Regions from separate parts of the Breoghania sp. JC706 genome, predicted to be linked through region 3. Evidence: riboswitches for the same ligand, from Rfam matches in the RefSeq annotation. Region 3 holds a riboswitch; each other region holds the start of a gene.
The links. A riboswitch is a leader RNA that binds a small molecule or an ion and turns the genes downstream of it on or off. The one in region 3 is predicted to bind cobalamin.

Region 1: it holds a riboswitch for cobalamin, as region 3 does, so the genes downstream of both, V2L18_RS06885 (energy-coupling factor ABC transporter permease) here and V2L18_RS15865 (TonB-dependent receptor) in region 3, are expected to answer to the same signal.
Region 2: it holds a riboswitch for cobalamin, as region 3 does, so the genes downstream of both, bluB (5,6-dimethylbenzimidazole synthase) here and V2L18_RS15865 (TonB-dependent receptor) in region 3, are expected to answer to the same signal.

What each region holds. Positions count from the first base shown of each region.
Region 1 is NZ_JBANCG010000003.1:208,544-211,813, forward strand. It holds gene denD (D-erythronate dehydrogenase) at 1-746, opposite strand, end outside; cobalamin riboswitch at 931-1,175, shown strand; gene V2L18_RS06885 (energy-coupling factor ABC transporter permease) at 1,236-1,940, shown strand; gene V2L18_RS06890 (IlvD/Edd family dehydratase) at 2,111-3,270, opposite strand, start outside.
Region 2 is NZ_JBANCG010000012.1:13,345-16,614, forward strand. It holds gene V2L18_RS20785 (hypothetical protein) at 1-669, shown strand, start outside; cobalamin riboswitch at 929-1,133, shown strand; gene bluB (5,6-dimethylbenzimidazole synthase) at 1,183-1,917, shown strand; gene V2L18_RS20795 (MBL fold metallo-hydrolase) at 1,978-2,952, opposite strand; gene V2L18_RS20800 (MerR family transcriptional regulator) at 3,095-3,270, opposite strand, start outside.
Region 3 is NZ_JBANCG010000007.1:128,141-131,410, reverse strand. It holds gene V2L18_RS15865 (TonB-dependent receptor) at 1-1,634, opposite strand, end outside; cobalamin riboswitch at 1,824-2,031, opposite strand; gene V2L18_RS15860 (hypothetical protein) at 2,267-2,698, opposite strand; tRNA gene V2L18_RS15855 (tRNA-Ala) at 2,873-2,948, opposite strand.

The DNA of each region.
Region 1 (3,270 bases), on a different contig from region 3:
ATGTTGCGCCGTCCCTGCAGGCGCTCGGTGTCCATGGTTGCGGCATGTTCGAGAAAGCCGACCGCGGCGCGCGGGCTGGCCATCCAGTGGCGAACCTCGGTTGATACCGGCAGGATCGCCACATCGCCGTTCAGCGGCTCCCGGATGATGGAGGAAAAGAAGCCCGAGGCCGCCCTGTTGGGTTTTCCGGGTCTGACCACGATGGTTGGAAGTCTCAGACCCACCGCGTCCACGAACCCCTTTCGCGAATAGTCGGCGAGCAGCAGTTCGCAGATCGCCTTCTGCGTGCCGTAGGAGGTGAGCGGGGTCAGGTGGTGTTCGTCGGGAATGCGGTCGGGGAAGGGGGCGCCGAAGACCGCGATTGAAGAGGCAAAGACCAGCCGCGGGGCGTGGCCCGTATCCCGCAACGCCTCCAGAAGCCGCAGCGTGCCCTCCAGATTGACCCGGTAGCCGGTGTCGAAATCGTCCTCCGCCTCGCCGGAGACGATGGCCGCCAGATGCACGACGATGTCGGGCTTCAGCCCGGCGAGCCGTTCGGCCGTTTCCGGATCGGAAATGTCGGCGGCAAGCGTCTGGACGGAAAGAGCAGCGGGGATGTCGCCGGCCGCGGGAGCGGCGGGCTCGATGATGTCGGCGAGCGTCAGCCGGTCGACCGACTGCCCGCCGATGGTTCCGTTTTCCGCAATGCGCGCGGCCAGCCGGGCGCCGATCATGCCGGCGGCTCCCAGGATGAGAACATGGTTCATAGAGCGCCCTCCTCACGGCTCCATGCCCGCCCGGTCATCTTCCCCGAAGCCCGACTATGCGGGCGCGCGGGGGAGGTGGCAAGAGCGGGCCGCGAAGGCCCGCATTTGCACGCCGCGCACCGGTCGCTGGCGCTTGGCGCGACGTGGCCTTCGCCTACAGGATTTCCCTGAGGCTCGAATCCGGTCTAGTATGGGGTATTCGGGTTCCATGCGGGCAAAGCCCGCGGGATTAAATGGGAACACGGTAAGGCTGACCCAATCGGGGGCCCGATCCGTGACTGCCCTCGCAACTGTGAACGCGGAGCCGGCTCCTGTCATCCGTCGGGCGACAAGCCCGACAGGAGAAGCCACTGGGTATCGATCCCGGGAAGGCGGAGATCCGGCGTTGAGGCGTGAGTCAGGAGACCTGCCCGGACAATGGCCTCAACAGGCGTTGCCGCTTGCCGGCGCGCCACGGACCCGCACGAAGGGTGCGGGGAAAGGAACGACATGCATATCGAACCGGGCGTCGTCGACGGCGCCAAGATCGGCTTGAGCTACGCCACCGGCGTCGGCGCCATCGGGCTTGCCGGCAAGATGGCGCTCGACACCATCCGTGAAACCGGCCGCGGCATCGGGCAGATCGGCGGCGCCTCGGCGCTTGCCGCGCGCACGGTCATCACCACCGCGCTGGTGTTCTGCTTCTTCCAGGTACTGCCGCATCATCCCGTCGGCGTTTCCGAGGTACATCTCATCCTCGGCTCCACGCTCTTCCTGATCTTCGGCGCGGGGCCGGCGAGCCTCGGGCTGGCGCTCGGCCTGCTCATCCAGGGCGTGTTCTTCGCGCCGTTCGACCTGCCGCAATACGGCATGAACGTCACGACGCTGATCGTGCCGCTTTACGCGATGAGCTTCCTGGCCCGGCGCATCATCCCGGCCGCCACCGCCTACAAGGACGTGAAGTATTCCCAGGCGCTGGCGCTTTCGACCGCCTATCAGGGCGGCATCGTCTGCTGGGTCGGCTTCTGGGCGCTCTACGGCCAGGGCTTCGGCGCGGAAAACATGGCCAATGTCGCCTCCTTCGGGGCGGCCTACATGACGGTCATCATCGTGGAACCGCTGGTCGATCTCGCCGTGCTGGCGGGCGCCAAGGCGCTCGACAGGCTGTCGGGCTCCGGTCTCGTGCAGGCCCGGCTCTATCAGCCGGCGGCATAACCGGGCGGCGGGACGCCTGCCGCGACATTTGCCATGGCAAAAAAAAAGGGGGCCGTCCGGTTGCGGGCGGCCCTTTTTGTTTGGGAGGGGCGCATGCGCATGCCGCTTGTTCCCCTCTCCCCCACAAGGGGGGAGAGGGAAGCAATCTGCTTGCTTCACCGTGCGACCCTTCAGTGATTGTCGCGCGGCACGCCCGGAATGCCGTGACTGCCGACAGCCGGTGCGGAATTCCCGACGTCCCGGTAGTTCACCGCCGGCCGCAAGACCATGCCCTTGTCGAACTGTTCGACGAGGCCGCGCTGGATCTCCTGCCAGGGCGTCTGGTTCGGCGCGTAGGCGAAGCCGCCCGCTTCCTCCAGCGCCCTGCGGCGGTCGGCAAGCTCGGCGTCGTCGATGAGGATGTCCGCCGTACAGGCGTTGAGGTCGATGCGCACGCGGTCGCCGGTCTTCAGGAGCGCGAGCCCGCCGCCGGCGGCCGCCTCCGGTGCCGCGTTGAGGATGGAAGGCGAGCCGGAGGTGCCCGACTGCCGGCCGTCGCCGATGCAGGGAAGCGCGGTGATGCCGCGCTTGATGAGGGCGGCCGGCGGCTGCATGTTGACGACTTCCGCCCCGCCCGGATAGCCGATCGGCCCCGTGCCGCGAATGAACAGCATCGAATGCTCGTCGATGTCGAGCGCGGGATCCTCGATCCGGTCGTGGTAGTCCTCCGGACCCTCGAAGACGACGGCGCGGCCCTCGAAAGCGTTCGGGTCGTCCGGGTTTTCCAGATAGCGGGCGCGGAATTCCGGGGTGATAACGCTGGTCTTCATGATCGCGCTGTCGAAGAGATTGCCCTTCAGGTTGACGAAGCCCGCATCCTTCATCAGCGGGTCGGAAACCGGCCGGATCACCCTTGTGTCGAGGTTCTCGACGCCCTCGCAATTCTCGCCGATCGGCTTGCCGTTCGCCGTGATCGCGCCCGGGTGCGGCAGCATCCCCGCCTTCATCAGTTCCGCGATCACCGCCGGCACGCCGCCGGCATGGTGGTAGTCCTCGCCCAGATATTCGCCCGCAGGCTGCATGTTGACCAGAAGCGGCACGTGGTGGCCGATCTTCTGCCAGTCGTCGTTCTCCAGCGGCACGCCGAGATGCCGGGCGATGGCATTGAGGTGGATCGGCGCGTTGGTCGACCCGCCGATGGCGGAGTTGACCACGATGGCGTTTTCGAAGGCGGCGCGCGTCATGATGTCGGAAGGCTTCAGGTCCTCGTGCACCATGTCGACGATGCGCCGGCCGGTCAGATAGGACATCTGCCCGCGCTCGCGGTAGGGCGCGGGAATGGCGGCGGAAC
Region 2 (3,270 bases), on a different contig from region 3:
CCCTTCTTGCAGGGCATTCTGAAAGGCACGCTCGACCCGAACAGCTATGGCGCCTACAACGTTGCCGACGCCTATTATTGCGACAACGGTGCTGAGGACTACGGTACGGCAGCCGGCCGCGCCGACGGATTTCCGGTGCTCCGGGAGTTCCTTCTCTACAAGAAGCAACGATACGAGAAATACAACGACAGCTTCTCGCAGACCTGGCATCTGAAAGGCACCGACGGCATCGCGCCGCCGAAGGCGGTGAGCATCTATGTTCGCTACGAGGAGATCGTCACATCCCTGCTGACGCCCGCCTATTGCCTGGTGGCGATGCTGCCGTGCGAATACCTTTGGTACTGGCTGGCGCATGAAATGGGCACCCCGAAAAGCGGCAATCTCTATGCCTCCTGGATCACCGGCAACGATTATCCCGATGGCGCCTATGCCATGGGCAATGTTCTGGACACTTACCAGAAGGAGTATCCCCACCTCGTGGAAACCGATCAGGCCGTCTGGCTCTACCAGTTCGCCACCTATTGCGAATACGCGGATTTCGCGTCCGGCACCGGCGCCATCACCCGTCTGCCCAGCAGCCTCGGGCTGAAGGCGCCCAACACCGCCTGGGCCAATGGCTGGAGCGAACTCAACCGCCTGTACGAGGAGTTCGAAAACCTCGCGATCTGACGCGACTTCGCTCTCGTCCACGCCTCGCCGGCGCGGAAATCGCTTGGCCGGGAGAAGGCGAATGCCTCTCTTCCGGCCCACCGCGGCCACACGTTTCCCCCGTCACCTTCCCCCTGGCAGACGCAAGTGGCCTGCCCTTCCAGACGACCGCCCGGATGAGCGCTTCCGCACATTCCTCAGAGCCCAGCGCCTCAGACCCCCTCGCCTCAGAACCCGGCACGAAAATGATATCGATCGCTTCCGCCGGACCATGAAACCCTTTATCACGAGCCCGTCCGGTGCCCCCATGCGCGATGCGGCGGGAATAATCGGGAACACGGTGAAAATCCGTGACGTGCCCAACGCTGTGAGGTGGACCGGGCGGCTTATGCCACTGGCTTGCGGGGAACAGCCCCCAAGGCCGGGAAGGCGCCGCTGCGGGGCGAAGCCAAGTCAGAAGACCGGCCGGACGACATTGCCCCCGACGCACGGACAGCGTCGGAGGGCTCAGGCGTGTCGGACAGGGGATATGTCATGCAGCCAACGGAAAAGCCCGCCTCATCGAAACCGGCCCAACCGAACCAGGCCCAACGGAAACCGGACCATCTGAAACCGGCCGGCCCCTTCAGCGCACAGGAACGCGCGGCCGTCTACCGCGCCATCCACGAACGCCGCGATGTGCGCGGCCAGTTCCTGCCCCATCCGATCGATGACGACGCGCTTGCCCGCATTCTCGGCGCGGCGCACGCAGCACCCTCGGTCGGCTTCTCGCAGCCGTGGAACTTCATTCTCGTGCGAGATCCCGGCGTGCGCGCGGCGGTGCGCCAGGCCTTCGAGCGCGCCAACGCGGAAGCCGGCGCTATGTTTCAGGGCGAGCGCCGGGCGCTCTACCCCAGGCTCAAGCTGCAGGGTATCGACGAGGCGCCGCTCAACATCTGCGTCACCTGCGATCGCGAGCGCGACGGCCCGGTCGTGCTCGGCCGCACGCACGACGCCGACACCGATCTCTATTCCACCGTCTGCGCCGTGCAGAACCTGTGGCTTGCCGCCCGCGCGGAGGGCATAGGCGTAGGCTGGGTGAGCATTTTCCACGGCGAAGACCTCGGCCGCATCCTCGCCCTGCCCGATCATGTGGTGCCCGTCGCCTATCTCTGCCTTGGCCACGTGCGCGAACTCTACGAGGTTCCCGAGCTTCAGTTGGCCGGCTGGGGGCGCAGGCAGCCGCTTCAGGATCTCGTCTTCACCGACCGCTGGGGCGGCAAGCCCTAGCGCGACACGTCGCGGGGCGCGGAGCCCGAAGCTCAACGTCCCGCGCCCGGTATCCTGCGTTCAGCAGCCCGCCACGCAGGTGCCGCCTTCGTCGAATTCCATCGTCTTGCCGGAAAGCGGAACGTGGGCCGGCACCTTCACCGCCATCAGGAAGGCTTCGGTGCGGGTGCCCTTCACGACCTCGCCGTTCTGCGTCGCCTCCTCGTTGGCGTGCGAGGGGATGACGGAGGCCGGGTGCACCAGTTCGTCGACAACCCAGGCCGCTTCCTTGGGGCCCGTGGTGAACGTGTCGCCGATATTGATGACGACGAGCTTGGCGTCGTAGAAGCCGCGCACGACGGTTTCCTGCTCCGCCGTCATGCCGGTGTCGCCCGACAGGTAGGCCACGAGCCCGTTGGAAAAGCGCAGGATATAGCCGGTCGGCGGTCCCGCATAGCCGGCGATGCCGGCCGCTTCCATCGCCTTGCCAAGGTCGCCGCCGATGAGATCGGGCGAAACGCCGTTGGAATGCACTGCCGGCACGGTGGAAATCGTCACACCCCCCACCTTCACCGAGCCGCCGAAGCGCGCCAGCACGGAATTTTCCGGGTCCCCACCAAGCGCCTTCAGCTTGGCTGCGAAGAAGGCCGGCATCTCCGAGCCGGTGACGATCTTCGCGCCCTTGGCGAACGCGATCTGGGCGACGTTTGTATCCGGGCGCGCATCGACGGAAAGATCGGGCTTGGCGCAGGTTCCCGCGTTCACCGCACTGGTGCGGCGCGGGCCGACATGGTCGCCGTGCAGGTGGGAGACCAGCAGCGCATCGATGTCGCCGAGGCGCGGATCGTCCGGCCCGGCAACGGTCATGCCCGCATCGTAGAGAAGCCGCGTGCCATCGGGATCCTCGAACAGAAGCGCCCGGTCGAGCCGGCAGAACTCCCCGGTCTGCCCCCCAAGCGGCGTGACCTTGACGGTCTCGGCCGCCGAAAGGCTTGCGCCGGGCAGAAAGCCGAGCAGAAGGGATGCGGCGCCCGCGGCAAGGATCGTGCGTTTCATCGGTACCCCCAAGTCTGTCCAACGCGTAAGTCTGGTCAACGCGTCCGGATTCGCGCGATGCGGTGAAGGATTGCGCAGCACTTTGCGGACAAGATGGCAACATGCTGCCCCATCCCGGACCGATTGAGAGCCCGGCGATGCGTCAGCGTGCCTGATCGAGGATCCGCTTGCACTCCAGCAGTTCAAACAGCGTCGCCTGCAGCCGGCGCACGTCGTCCTTGGCAAGCGTACGGTCGCCATCGCCCCCCGTATCGCCGCGCAGGCGATCGAGCAGCCGGAAGGAAGAGCGCTGCGGCTCGCCGCCCACCTCGTCGGCCA
Region 3 (3,270 bases):
AGCCGGTCGCCGCCCGCCTGCGTCTGCTCGCTCGCATCGGTGTAGGTGTAGCTCGCCTGAAGCGTCAGGTGCTGGAGAAGCCGCGCGGTGGCGCTCACCTCGATGCCCTGGCGCAGGCTCTCGCCCTCGCGGTTGATCGGCGTGGAGACATAGCTGCCGCCGACGAGTTCGTAGACGGTGGTGATCTCGTTGGTCAGGTTCTGGTTGAAATAGGTCACGTCGACGACGAACCGCCCGTCCAGAAACCGCTGTTCCACGCCCGCATCCCATCCGAAGCTCTCCTCAGGCTTCAGGTCGGCGTTGCCGATGAAGGCGGAGGGCGTGTAGCCGTATTGCTCGTAGAAGGTGGGATTGGTGACGCCGGTGCCGAGCGAGGCGTGGAGCCGCGTGTCCGTCTCGTGCAGCTTCCACGCGCCGGCCACGGTGTAGGTGGTGGCATCGGCGAAGCGGTCGTTGAAATCGTGGCGGACGGCGCCGTTCAGATAGAACCGGTCGAGGAACTCACCCCGGTATTCCGCCACCAGCGAATGCGCGTCGCGGCTGAAGCCGTGATCGAGATGGGAGGGGCGGAACGTCTCCCGCTCCCATTCGTAGCCCCCCGTCAGGCCATGATGCCCGTCGAGGCTTGCAAGCGCGTCGAAGGCGTAGGTCGCCTGATAGCGCGCCGTGAGCCGGCTTCCCCTGGTCGACGACGTCTCCGCGCCGTCCTCCTCGTTCGTCCGGGTCGCGTCGCTGCCGGAAAACCGCGCCTTCTGCGTCCATGCCCCGTCGGCGGAGGTGTGCGTCAGCCCGAGCGTGCCGGAAAGCTCCTCCATCGCCGTCACGTCGTCGGTGTCGAGCACCTCGCCATAGGTGGGGCTGCCGTATGTGAAGTCCTGTGCGTCGGTCTCGCCGCGCCGGTTGACGTAGCGCAGCGTGCCGTTAAGCCTGAGCGCGTCGGTGAGATCGATGTTGAGCTTGCCGTTGAGGCTGGCGTTGCGGTCGCCGTCGTCCTCCGAGCCGTAGTCGGAGACGTTGAACCCGCCGGTGTTGCGGAGTGCCGCCGACAGGGCGATGTCGTAGCGCTCGCCGCCGCCGCGCATCAGGAGGCTCGCCAGCGACGAGCCGTCGGATCCGGCTTCCGTGCGTGCGGTGCCCTCAAAGCCGTTGCGGATGCCGCTCTTGGTGATGATGTTGACGACGCCGGCGGTGGCGTTCGATCCCCAGAACGCGCTCTGCGGCCCGCGCAGCACCTCGATGCGGTCCACGTCATCGGTAAGAAGCCCGCTGAAATCGTATTCGCCGGTCGCCGTCTCGCTTACTTCCACCCCGTCGATCATGACCAGGAGATGGTTCGATTCCGCGCCGCGCACGCGCACCTGCGTCTGCCCGCCATAGGAGCCGGTGCGCGAGACGGCGAAGCCCGGCACGGTGCGCAGCGCATCGGCGACATAGCGTATCTGCTGGTCCTGCAGCTCCTGCGCGGTGATGACGGTGAAGGCGCGGCCGGACTTTTCCTTGTCGACGGGCGTCAGCCCGGCCGTGACGAGGATGGTGTCGAGTTCGATCGTCTCGGGGTCGGCGATCTGCTGCGCCGTGGCCGGAGCGGTCAGCGCGAGCGCAACGGCGCCCGCAGTTGCGATGGTCTTGTACATGAACGGACCTGCGGTATCGGCACGGCCAACGGGGCGCGCCGGTTTGTTTTCGACAAACCGCAAACGGTCTCGACTTGGGCGAGCAACGCGCAGATGGGCGCAGGATCACCTCGGCCGGTTCCGCATGCGGCGACACTTTTCAGCTGTCACCGCTACGGACGACCGCGCCTGGACACACCCCGTATCCTGGCAAGGGTGACCGGAACGGGCAGGTCTCCTGACTTCCGGGTCAACGCCTGCCTTTCGCCTTCCCGACCGCTCGCGCGGCCAGTGGCATATCGAAAGGAAGCTCGCCGGTTACAGTTGCGGGGGCAGTCGCGGAGTTGACCGAAGCCCGGTCGCACCGCGTTCCCTTTTCATCCGCCGCAAGGACGGAACCTGTTCCGTCCCTACGCATATATGCGCGGGGGCGACGCGTCAATTTCGCGGGGCAAACGGAAGGAGGGCTGTGAATATGTGCCTGACGCGTGAGGATGCAGGGAGGGCGCGGTACAGAAACGCGGGTGCAAAACACCGCGCCCGTGAAGCGAAGGCCGCTTATAGGCATCGACGGATAGGGAATAGGGGTAAGGAAATGGTGGAGTCTAGGGAGGCGGGGAGTGTAGGCTACGCTACACCGGGCAGATGCTTCGCTAAATGGGGCTGCATCTGAAACCGGTTATGTTTGGAGTATCGTTGATGGTCCCTGGCTGCGCGTAACCTAATTTATATATAAGCTGCAGTCGCAGCGTCTCCGTTGAGAAAAAACCATTATAAAAATAGGTATCGCAATATAATTGCGTCCCATCTTTATATATATTACACGACGTAATCGGGAGTTTTTTTCCGGGATCTAATATAACATATGGATTATCGGTAAATATATTTTTCTTTGTTGGAGTTATCAGAACTTTATCGTCATTTTGAAATCCGGTTCCTATCCATGATCCCCCTATGTTCTTTATTCCACCAGAGGCTTCGGAAATACAAAGAAAGCGTTTGTCCGGTTCGTCCAATGGTCCTCTCGGATGTGCAGTTGTGGTCATCGCCAAGAGAACCAACACTGCATGCATGGTCGCCCGCATTTCTTGCTCTCCTGATCAGTATTGCATTTACAATAAGCGACCCAGAAAGGCGTTGCTAGAAGCAATAAGTGGGCATGACTGAGTGGCAAGTCCGGGTACAAACGCGGATACGCTAGTTCTGGCGGCACTGCGCCAAAACGCTGAATTCATAAAAAATTTTAAACAAAGGAAAAATGGTGGAGCCGAGGGGAATCGAACCCCTGACCTCGTCATTGCGAACGACGCGCTCTCCCAACTGAGCTACGGCCCCGTCTCTTGGGTGAGGCGCATTTAGTCGGCGGGGGCGGGGGCTGTCAAGGTGGTCTTCGCGCGAAATCAAACGAAGTTTCGATCCATTCCCGGCAGGGGGCGGGAAACGGCCCTCCGGCGGGTCGACTTTTCCACCGCTTGTCCCGGTGCCCGTCAGCCGGTCGTCCGCGGTGTCGCCCCAACTGTTGCATGAGGTGTTTGCGGTCCCGGCAGCCGTTTACCGCGTGCCCAACGCATTGACGCCCTGGCTTGCCATGCCGGCGGGCTATCGCTACATCTGCGACACTCGAAAAATGCCGGAACCCATTGAGACCCCCGAACAC